DNA from 2 places in the Pseudonocardia sp. WMMC193 genome. Region 2 is predicted to be linked to the other one. Evidence: riboswitches for the same ligand, from Rfam matches in the RefSeq annotation. Region 2 holds a riboswitch; the other holds the start of a gene.
The links. A riboswitch is a leader RNA that binds a small molecule or an ion and turns the genes downstream of it on or off. The one in region 2 is predicted to bind cobalamin.
Positions count from the first base shown of each region.

Region 1 (5,557 bases), 130 kb from region 2:
GCACCCGGGCTCCGTGGCGCGTTTCGTCGCCGCGTGCCGGTGATCGCGGCCCCTGCCGTGGTCGTGGTCGTCGTCGTCGGGATCGGGGCCCGGCGCGGGGTCTCGGCGGAGGCGGTCCGGGCGGCGCTGGCCCGTCTCGAACGTGACCTGCCCGACGATCCGGCCCGCCCCGCGGCCAGGATCTACGCCTCCGTGGACACCAAGGCGGACGAGGCCGGGATCCTCGCCGCGATCGCGCCCGCACCGCTGCACACCCGGCCCGCCGCCGCGCTCGCGACGGTCGCGGCGCGCGACTCCGCGGCGAACCCGCTGGTCGAGGCCGTGACGGGCACCCCGAGCGTCGCGGCGGCGGCGGCGCTGCTCGTCGCCCGGGAGATCGACCCGGCGGCCCGGCTCGCGGTGGCGAAGACGGTCGTCGGACCGGTGACCGTCGCCGCCGCCCTCGCCGATACCCCCGAGGGGTACATCGCCGCCGGCACGTGCGGCGCCGTTTATCATTCGGGGCCACTTCCGGAAGGGACACACTCACGGTGACCGAGCACGACCAGTACCTCGTCGGCCTCGACCTCGGCGGCCGCAGGGTCGTCGTCGTGGGGGGCGGGCAGGTGGCGCAGCGCCGGGTGTCCCGGCTGATCGCCGCGGGCGCACTGGTGGAGGTCGTCTCGCCCGAGGTCACCCCCGCCGTCGAGGGCATGGCGTCGGCCCGCGAGATCACCTGGACCCCGCGCCGCTACGCCGACGGCGACCTCGACGGCGCCTGGTACGTCCTCGCCTGCACCGACGACCCGCAGGTCAACGCCGCCGTCAGCGCCGCCGCCGAGGAGCGCCGGACCTTCTGCGTCCGGGCGGACGAGGGCAGCCTCGGCTCCGCCGTCACGCCCGCGACCGGGGAGTACGACGGGCTGACCGTCGGCGTCCTCGCCCGGGGCGCGCACCGCCGCTCGGCCGCCGTGCGGACGGCGCTGGTCGAGGCCCTCGCCGCCGGGGTCGTGTCGGACTCGGCGGACCCGGTGCTCCCCGGCGTCGCGCTGGTCGGCGGCGGACCCGGCGACCCCGAGCTGATCACGGTGCGCGGACGGCGGCTGCTGGCGCGGGCGGACGTCGTGGTGGCGGACCGGCTCGGCCCGCGCGACCTGATCGAGGAGCTGGGCCCGGACGTCGAGGTGATCGACGCCTCCAAGATCCCCTACGGCCGGGCGATGGCCCAGCAGCGGATCAACGAGCTGCTCGTCGAGCACGCGCGGGCCGGGAAGTTCGTGGTGCGGCTCAAGGGCGGCGACCCGTTCGTCTACGGCCGCGGGTTCGAGGAGGTCCAGGCGTGCGCGGCGGCCGGCGTGCCGGTCACCGTGGTCCCCGGGATCACCAGCGCGTTCGCCGCGCCCGCGGTCGCGGGGGTGCCGGTCAGCCACCGCGGCGTCGCGCACGAGATCGTCGTGGTGAGCGGGCACGTGGCGCCGGACGACCCGCGCAGCCTCACCGACTGGGCCGCGCTCGGCCGGATGAGCGGCACGGTCGTGCTGATGATGGCGGTGGAGCGGGCGGGCCGGTTCGCCGAGACGCTGATCGCGCACGGCCGCCCCGCGGACACCCCGGCGATCGTGATCCAGGACGGGACCACGCGCATCCAGCGCAGCGTCCGCACCCGGCTCGACGCCCTGGAGGCGGACATCAAGGCCGAGGAGATCAGCCCCCCGGCGATCATCGTGATCGGCCCGGTGGCCGGGCTCACCGCGTAGTGCCCGACAGCGCCGTCAGCGCCGTTCTGGTGCGGCACGGCGAGTCGGTCTGGAACGCCGCGGGCCTGCTGCAGGGACGGACGCACGCGGTCGGGCTCACCGCACGGGGGCGGGCGCAGGCGCGGGCCGCGGACCTGGGAGCCCTGGGAGCCCTGCGAGACCTGCGCGGTGTGCGGATCCTCACCAGCCCCCAGCTCCGCGCGCTGGAGACGGCGTGGATCCTCGCCGAGCGCATCGGGTCGCCGGTCGAGGAGTGCGCCGAGCTGCGCGAACAGGGCCACGGCGGGTGGGAGGGTCGCCCGGTCGCGGTGTACGCCCCGCTGCTCGCCGCGGCGGGGCCGGACTGGGCGCCGCCGGGCGGGGAGACCTTCCGGGAGCTGTGGACCCGGGTGCGCGGGATCGACCTGACCGGCGCCGTCGTCGTCACGCACGGGGAGACGATCCGGGCGCTGCTCGCCCCGTCGCCGGAGGAGCCGCCGCGGCGGATCCCACCCAACGGCGCCGTGCTTGCGCTCGGGGGCCCCGGCGTGATGTCGTTCGGGTGACGGCAGTGGAGGAACCCGGTGCGACTCCGGGGCGGTCCCGCCACTGTGACCGGGGAGCACGTCCCCACGCTCGGCCACCGCTCGCGCGGGAAGGCCGGGGACGTGCGGCGATCCGGGAGCCAGGACACTCGCCGCCGTCACCGGTGATTCCACGATGAGGGCGCGGACCCTCGAGGAGGCCAACATGTCCGGTGACGTCCGGAGCAGGGTCGTCGTACTCGGTGTCGGCTCGGGTGATCCCGAGGCGGCCTGTCTGGAGCAGGCGGACCACGTCCTGGTGGCGCCCGAGCTCGAGTCGGCCGTGTTGTTCTACGCGGAGGCCTGGCGGGTCGACCGGGTCCGTCCGGGTGACGCGGTGACCACCGTCGCCGACCTGCTGGCGCTGGACGGGCCGTGCACGGTCGCGCTGGTCGTGCCGGACGAGCCCGCCTGGCGCGCGGTCGTGGACGGGCTGCGCGTCGCCGCGGACGCCGAGGTCACGGTGCCGGGGACGGCGGTCGTCCCGCCGCGCCTGAGCCCGCTCTGGTGAGCGACTTCTACGAGGTCCTGCGCGGCAGGCGGGACGTGCGCAGCGGCTTCCTGCCTGCGGTCCCGGTCGCCGACGACGCGCTGCGCCGCGTCCTGGAGGCCGCGCACGCCGCGCCCAGCGTGGGGTTCTCGCAGCCGTGGGACTTCGTGGTGGTGCGGTCGGTGCAGACCCGGCGCGCGGTCGCGGACCTGGTCGCGCGGCAGCGGTCGGCCTACGCGGCCTCGCTGCCGCGGGCGCGGGCCGCCGCGTTCGGCGCGCTGAAGGTGGAGGCGGTGCTCGACGCCCCGGTCAACGTCGTCGTGACCAGCGACGCGACCCGGGGCGGACGGCACACGCTGGGCCGGTTCGGGCGCCCGGAGATGGCGGCGCACTCGACCGCCGCGGCCGTGCAGAACCTGTGGCTGGCGGCCCGGGCCGAGGGCCTGGGCGTCGGGTGGGTGAGCTTCTTCGACGACGCCGGGCTGGACGCCCTGCGCGGGCTGCTCGGCCTGCCCGCGCACGTGGACGTCGTCGCCTACCTGTGCGTGGGCCACGTGCGGGAGTTCGCGGCCGAGCCGGAGCTGGCCGCCGCGGGCTGGGCGCGCAGGCGGCCCCTGGGCTGGGCGGTGCACGCCGAACGGTACGGATCACGGGCGCTGCCCGGGGAGGTCGCGATGAACCTGATCGACGAGACGACGGCGGCGATCGCGCCCGCCTCGGCCGCGGCCGCCGCGGAGGCGCGGGACCGGCTGGACCGGATGACCAAGCCGCGGGGCTCGCTCGGGCGGGTCGAGGACCTGGCCGTGCGGCTCGCCGCCATCGCGGGGGAGTACCCGCCGCCGGTGCCCGAGCCCGCGGCGGTCGCGGTGTTCGCCGGGGACCACGGCGTGCACGCGCAGGGGGTGTCGCCGTGGCCGCAGGAGGTCACGGCGCAGATGGTCGGGAACTTCCTCGCGGGCGGCGCGGTGGTGAACGCGTTCGCGCGCCAGCTCGGGGCCGAGGTGTGTGTGGTGGACGTCGGCGTCGCGGCGCCGCTCGAGTCGGACCTGGACCCCGTGCCGGGTCTGCTGCCGCGGCGGGTCCGCAACGGCACGGCCGACCTGTCACAGGGCCCCGCGCTCACCCGCGACGAGGCGCGGCGGGCGGTCGAGGTGGGCATCGAGGTGGCCCGCGACCTCGTCGCCGCCGGGAACCGGCTGCTGGTCACCGGCGACATGGGGATCGCGAACACCACGGCCGCGGCGGCGCTGATCTGCGCGGTCACTGGGGCCGCGGCGGCGGACGCCACCGGGCGGGGGACGGGGATCGACGACGCGACCCTGGACCGCAAGACCGCGGTCGTCCAGGCCGCCGTCGACGCGCTGACCTGGGAGGACGGGCTCGACCTGCTCGTCGCCCTCGGCGGGCTGGAGCACGCCGGGCTGGCCGGGTTCGTGCTCGGCGCGGCCGCGCTGCGGGTCCCCGTGCTGCTCGACGGGGTCAACGCGGGCGCCGCGGCCCTGGTCGCCTCCGTCCTCGCCCCGTCCGCCGTGGACTACTGCGTGGCCGGACACCGCTCCGCCGAGCCCGGCCACGCCCTCGCCATGGCGCACCTGGGTCTCGACCCCCTGCTCGACCTCGGGATGCGGCTGGGGGAGGGCACGGGGGCCCTGCTGGCGATGCCGGTGGTGCAGGGCGCGGCCCGCGCGCTGGCGGACGTCGCGACGTTCGACTCCGCCGGGGTCGCGGACAAGGACGCCTGACCGGCCGCCGGGTCGTCAGCGGGCGGGGGCGGGCAGCCGCCAGCTCGCCACCGGATCGGCGAACGCGAGGTCCGGGTCGTCCACGGCGAAGGAGCGGGCGCGGCCCGGGCCCGTCGCGCGGGTCTCGAAGCGGACGGTGACCCGGCCCTTCCCGGCGCCCTGCACCCAGCCGTGGCCGAACTCGGTGTGCTCGAGGTCGTCTCCCGCCCGGTAGGGCTCCGCCGGGTTCCGGGGGGTGCCGCGGCCGCCGGGGCGGGGCCCGAACTCACCGCCGGGCTCAGGGTGCTCGTTCTCGGCCGCGACGGCGGCGGGCGTCTCGACGGGCGTCTCGGGGGGAGTCTCGGTGGCCACCCAGCCCGTCTCCGACGGCACCGCCTCGAACAACGCGGGCGGCGGCGAGTCCGACAGCCCCGACAGCGACACCCCGACCAGCCGCACGCCGCCCTCGGGGACCGCGGTGCGGGCGAGGCGGTGCGCCACCGCCGTGAGGACGGCCAGGTCGGTGGAGGCGAAGGCCGTGGTCTCCGAGCGGGTGTGGGTCTCGAAGTCCGCGTTGCGCGCCTTGACCGTGACCGTGCGGGCGGCCCGCCCGTCGAGCAGCAGCCGCCGGTGCGCGGCGGCCGTCATCCTCCCGACCTCCGCCAGGACCGCGGACATCTGCGTGAGGTCGTGCTCGAAGGTCGTCTCCGCCGAGATCTGCTTGGCCGCGCCCCGCGGCGCCACCGGCCGGTCGTCGATCCCGCGGGCGAGCTTGTGCAGCTCCGTGCCCACCGCCGTGCCGAGCACCCCGGTGACCTCGCGCGGGTCCATCGCGGCCAGCGCCCCGATCGTCTCGACCCCGACCCGGCGCAGCGACGCCTCGGCCACCGGCCCGACGCCCCACAGCGACCGCACGGGCAGCGGGTCCAGCACCGCCCGCTCGACGGCCGGGTCGACGACGCGCAGCCCGTCCGGTTTCGCGAGCTCCGAGGCGATCTTGGCCACCTGCTTGCCGGATCCGGCGCCGACCGAGGCGGGCAGCCCCGT
Region 1 is NZ_JAKKDO010000003.1:2,614,346-2,619,902, reverse strand. Features, by position in the region: gene L3X23_RS13785 (cobyrinate a,c-diamide synthase) at 1-43, shown strand, start outside; gene L3X23_RS13780 (cobalamin biosynthesis protein) at 34-534, shown strand; gene cobA (uroporphyrinogen-III C-methyltransferase) at 531-1,736, shown strand; gene L3X23_RS13770 (histidine phosphatase family protein) at 1,736-2,281, shown strand; cobalamin riboswitch at 2,265-2,432, shown strand; gene L3X23_RS13765 (hypothetical protein) at 2,436-2,810, shown strand; gene cobT (nicotinate-nucleotide--dimethylbenzimidazole phosphoribosyltransferase) at 2,807-4,531, shown strand; gene L3X23_RS13755 (DNA polymerase IV) at 4,547-5,557, opposite strand, start outside.
Region 1: linked by a shared signal. The riboswitch ahead of L3X23_RS13765 (hypothetical protein) and the one ahead of cobN (cobaltochelatase subunit CobN) in region 2 are both predicted to bind cobalamin.

Region 2 (5,557 bases):
ACGACCTCGGCGCGGAACCGGCCCGCGAGCCGCTTGTGCATGTGCATGTAGGACCCGTAGAACAGCGGGTCGCCCTCGGCCAGCAGTACCACGTCCCGGCCCGCCTCCAGGTGGGCGGCCAGCCGGGCGGCGGCCTCGGCGTAGAAGGCGTCGATCGCGCCCTGGTAGTCCGTGACGGTCTCCGTCGTGACCGGGTAGACCAGCTGCTCCTCGACCTGGTCGCCGCGCAGGTACGGCTCGGCGATGCCGCGCGCGATGGAGCGGCCGTGGCGCGCCGAGTGGTAGGCGACGACGTCCGCGGCCCCGATCAGCCGGGCCGCCTTGATCGTGACGAGCTCCGGGTCGCCGGGGCCGAGCCCCACGCCGTAGAGGGTGCCGTAGAGAGTGCCTGGCATGTCCTAGATCTCCTGCTCGCTGGCCAGCGCGTTGAGGGCCGCCGCCGTGATCGCCGACCCGCCCCGGCGGCCGTGCACCACGAGGAAGTCCAGGTCGGGGCGGGCCGCCAGGGCCTCCTTGGACTCGGCGGCACCGATGAAGCCCACCGGGATGCCGAGGATCGCGGCCGGGCGCGCGGCCCCGGCGTCGATCATGTCGAGGAGGTGGAACAGGGCGGTCGGGGCGTTGCCGATCGCGACGACCGCGCCGTCGAGCCGGTCTCGCCACAGCTCCAGGGCGGCGGCGGACCGGGTGGTGCCCAGGCGTTCCGCGAGCGCCGGGACCTCGGGCTCGCGCAGCGTGCAGACGACCTCGTTGTCCTTCGGCAGCCGCGCCCGGGTCACGCCGGAGGCGACCATCATGGCGTCGCACAGGATCGGGGCGCCGTCCCGCAGGGCCGCGCGCGCCGCCGTCACGACGCCGGGGGAGTACGCGATGTCGCCGGTGAGGTCGACCTGTCCGCAGGCGTGGATCATCCGGACGGCCACGTACCCGACGTCCGGCGGGAACCCGGACAGGTCCGCCTCCGCCCGGATCGTGGCGAAGCTCCGCCGGTAGATCTCCGCGCCGTCGCGGATGTAGTCGCTGGTCATGTCCTGTCCAATGCGGAGAGATCGGGAACGCGGAGATCGTCGATGCGGTAGGTGCCGTCCGGCTGCGCGACGACGTCGAGGTGCGGCCCGTGCGGTGCCCCGCACCGCCGCTCGCACCCGACGACGTGGGCGCGCGGCAGGTCGGTCGCGGCGGCCAGCAGGTCGCGGACGTCCCCCCGCACGTCCGCGTGGGACTTCGCGCACCCCGGCCGCCCGGCGCAGGCGCTGATCCGGAGCGCGGGATCGTCCGGGGTGCGCAGGCCGGCGGCGTGGAGTCGTTCCGCCGCACCGGGTCCGGGGTCCGCCAGCACGACGGTCCGCCAGGGCGTGACGATCACCTCGGTCGCGGACGCGGCGAGCGCCCGCAGCTGCGCCGCCGACACCTCCCCGAGCACCGGCGCCACCACGAGCGCGGGCCCATGATCCACGGTCGAGGAGGGAAGCGGTCGGTTTCCGACCGTCCCGCTCCCGAGGTGTGGATCATCCCCGTCGCCGTCCGCGCGCGGATCCGCGGCCGCCGGACCGCCCGCGGGTCCGGCCAGCGCCCGGGCGATGCGCGCCGGCGCGTCGGGGATCTCGCTCGCCCGCCAGGCACCGCACCCCGGCTCCTGCGTGCGGAGGGTGAGAAAGACCTCAGCGGCGGCGACCAGTAGGGCAGGCGCCTCGGCGACCGGGCACCCGACCGTCGTGGGCTCCCCGGCCACCAGGAGAACGCCCTGGTCGGGACCGGTCGCGCGCCAGCACAGATCGGGACGCTCGGCCGCGACGTCACCTCGCCCGTCGTCGAGGGCGAACAGGAACCGGCCGGGGAGGCCCGCCAACGCCGGGACGGCGCACAGCCGCGCGTCCAGCTCGCGGGCGAGGCCCCGGACGTCCGCCAGGCCACCGTCCACACCGGACAGCGGCGAGGCGAGCACGTTGCGCACCCGCTCGTGGGTCGACGAGGGCAGCAGACCCGCCGACCGCAGCCGCTGCTCGAACCGCGGATCCTCCCGGGAGAGCCCTCTGAGCTGCAGGTTCCCCCGCGAGGTCAGGTGGACCGCCCCGTCCCCGAGCTCCTCGGCGCTCCCGGCGAGCACCCGCAGCTGCGCCGCCGTGACGACCCCGCCCGGCAGCCGCACGCGGGCCAGCGCGCCGTCCGCGGCGTCGTGCGGGGCGAGGACGCCGGGGCACGCGTCGGCGCGGGTGCGGGGGGAGGACACGGCGACACTGTAAGCACGGCGGCTTGACTCGGGGTGAGCGTGTTGCGGAGAGTGGGGTCACCACAACCGAAGAGGCGTGCGGAGCCAGGAAGCCGGTGCGAGTCCGGCGCGGTCCCGCCACTGTCACCGGGGAGCAGACCCCGCACCGACGGCCACGGGGAGACCCGGAAGGCCCGGGGCGAGCGACGATCCGGGAGCCAGGACACTGCCCGCCACGCCACCCACGCACACTGACCCGGGACGAGGATCCCGAGGAAGGGACTCGCCGCGATGCCCCGTGTCCTGCTGTTGTCGACGTCGGACACGGACCTGTTGTCCGCCCGCGCCTCCGGGGCGGACTTCCGCCTGGCCAACCCCAACCGCGTGCTGCTCGACGAGCTGCCCGGGATGGTCGCCGAGGCGGACGTCGTGGTGGTCCGGGTGCTCGGCGGCTACCGGTACTGGGAGGACGGGCTCGACCTCCTGCGCGCGGGCGACACCCCGCTCGTCGCACTCGGCGGGGAGATGGCGCCGGACGCGGAGATGATGGAGCTCTCCAGCGTGCCCGCGGGTGTCGCCGCGGAGGCGCACACGTACTTCGCGCAGGGCGGCGCGGAGAACCTCGGCCAGCTCCACGCGTTCCTCAGCGACACCGTGCTGCTCACCGGCGAGGGCTTCGCGCCGCCGGTGGAGCTGGCCGAGTGGGGGGTGCTCGAGCGCGCCGCCGCCCGCCCCGCCGCCGGCCCTGACGCTGGGGACGCCCAAGCACCGCTCAGTGACGCTCGGGACGCCCAAGCGTCAGGCCCCGCGCCGGCCGGCCCCACGGTCGCCGTGCTCTACTACCGCGCCCAGCAGATCGCCGGGAACACCGCCTACGTCGAGGCGCTGTGCCAGGCGATCGAGGCGCGCGGCGCCACGGCCCTGCCGATCTTCTGCGCCTCCCTGCGGCAGGCCCCCGCCGCGCTGCTGGAGACGCTGAGGCGGGCCGACGCCCTGATCGTCACCGTGCTGGCCGCGGGCGGCACCAAGCCCGCCTCCGCGCAGGCGGGCGGCGAGGACGAGGAGTGGGACGTCGCCGAGCTCGCCGCGCTCGACGTGCCGATCCTGCAGGGCCTCTGCCTCACCTCCAGCCGCGCCACCTGGGAGGAGAACGACGACGGGCTCTCGCCCCTGGACGTCGCCACCCAGGTCGCCGTCCCCGAGTTCGACGGCAGGCTGATCACCGTCCCATTCTCCTTCAAGGAGGTCGACGCGGACGGGCTGTCGGTCTACGTCCCGGACCACGAGCGGGCGGCGCGGGTCGCCGGCATCGCCGTGCGGCACGCGGAGCTGCGCCGGATCCCCAACGCGGACAAGAAGATCGTGCTCATGCTGAGCGCGTACCCCACCAAGCACGCGCGGATCGGCAACGCGGTCGGGCTGGACACCCCGGCGTCGACGGTCGCGCTGCTGCACGCGATGCGGGAGGCGGGCTACGACATCGGGGACTTCCCGGGTGTCGACGCGCAGGACGGCGACGCGCTGATCCACGCCCTCATCGAGGCGGGCGGCCAGGACCCGGACTGGCTCACCGAGGAGAAGCTGGCGGGCAACCCGATCCGCATCTCCGCGCAGACCTACCAGCGGTGGTTCGACACCCTCCCCGAGGACCTGCGCGCGGGCGTGACCGAGCACTGGGGCCCGCCGCCCGGCGAGCACTACGTGCAGGACGGCGACATCGTCGTCGCGGCGCTGCGCAGCGGGAACGTCACGCTGATCGTGCAGCCGCCCAGGGGGTTCGGCGAGAACCCGGTCGCGATCTACCACGACCCGGACCTGCCGCCCTCGCACCACTACCTGGCCGCCTACCGCTGGTTGGCCGAGGAGTTCGGGGCGCACGCGGTCGTCCACATCGGCAAGCACGGGAACCTGGAGTGGCTGCCGGGCAAGACCCTGGGCATGTCCGCGAGCTGCGGCACGGACGCCGCGCTGGGCGACCTCCCGCTGATCTACCCGTTCCTGGTCAACGACCCGGGGGAGGGCACGCAGGCCAAGCGCCGCGCGCACGCCACGCTCGTCGACCACCTGATCCCGCCGATGGCCCGCGCCGAGACCTACGGCGACATCTCCCGCCTCGAGCAGCTGCTCGACGAGCACGCCAACGTCTCCGCCCTCGACCCCGCCAAGCTCCCCGCGATCCGCCAGCAGATCTGGACGCTGATGACCGCGGCGAAGATGGACCACGATCTCGGGCTGGACTCCCGGCCGCACGAGGCCGAATTCGACGACATGCTCCTGCACGTCGACGGCTGGCTGTGCGAGATCAAGGACGTCCAGATCCGGGACGGGCTGCACGTCCTGGCCGCGGCCCCCGAGGGGTCCGTCCGGGTCGACCTGGTCCTCGCCATGCTGCGCGCGCGCCAGATGTGGGGCGGCGAGCAGAACGTCCCCGGCCTGCGCGAGGCCCTCGGCCTGGCCGAGGACGGCACGGAGGCCCGCGGCGAGGTCGACCGCGTCGAGGCGCTGGCTCACGGCCTGGTCGCCGACATGGAGGCCGCCTGCTGGAACCCCGACGCCGCCGCGGAGATCGTCCGCTCCCGCCTGTCCGACACGCGAGTCGGACACGCCGAGCCGCAGGCCGAGATCGTCGAGCGGATCCTGCGGTTCGCCGCGACCGAGGTGGTGCCGCGGCTGGCGGAGACCGCGCACGAGATCGACCGGATCCTGCACGCGCTGGACGGCGGGTTCATCCCCGCGGGCCCGTCCGGCTCCCCGCTGCGCGGACTGATCAACGTGCTGCCCACCGGCCGGAACTTCTACTCCGTGGACCCCAAGGCCGTCCCGTCCCGGCTCGCCTGGGAGACCGGGCAGGCGATGGCGGAGTCGCTCGTCGAGCGCTACCGGCGCGACCACGGCGGCGAGTACCCGCGATCGGTCGGCCTGTCCGTCTGGGGCACGAGTGCCATGCGGACCAGCGGGGACGACGTCGCGGAGGTCTTCGCGCTGCTGGGCGTGCGCCCCGTCTGGGATGAGATGTCCCGGCGCGTCACCCGGCTCGAGGTGATCGACCTCGAGGAGCTCGGCAGGCCGCGCATCGACGTCACGGTGCGCATCTCCGGCTTCTTCCGGGACGCGTTCCCGCACGTCCTGGCCCTGCTCGACGACGCGGTCCAGCTCGTCTCCGACCTCGACGAGCCCGCCGAGCAGAACTTCGTGAAGGCCCACGTGCTGCAGGACGAGCAGCGCACCGGGGACCGGCGCCGCGCCACCACGCGGATCTTCGGGTCCAAGCCCGGCACCTACGGCGCCGGTCTGCTCCAGCTCGTCGACTCCCGCAACTGGCGAGACGACGCCGACCTCGCCGAGGTC
Region 2 is NZ_JAKKDO010000003.1:2,488,499-2,494,055, reverse strand. Features, by position in the region: gene L3X23_RS13210 (precorrin-2 C(20)-methyltransferase) at 1-395, opposite strand, end outside; gene L3X23_RS13205 (precorrin-8X methylmutase) at 399-1,028, opposite strand; gene L3X23_RS13200 (nitrite/sulfite reductase) at 1,025-2,230, opposite strand; cobalamin riboswitch at 2,316-2,438, shown strand; gene cobN (cobaltochelatase subunit CobN) at 2,501-5,557, shown strand, end outside.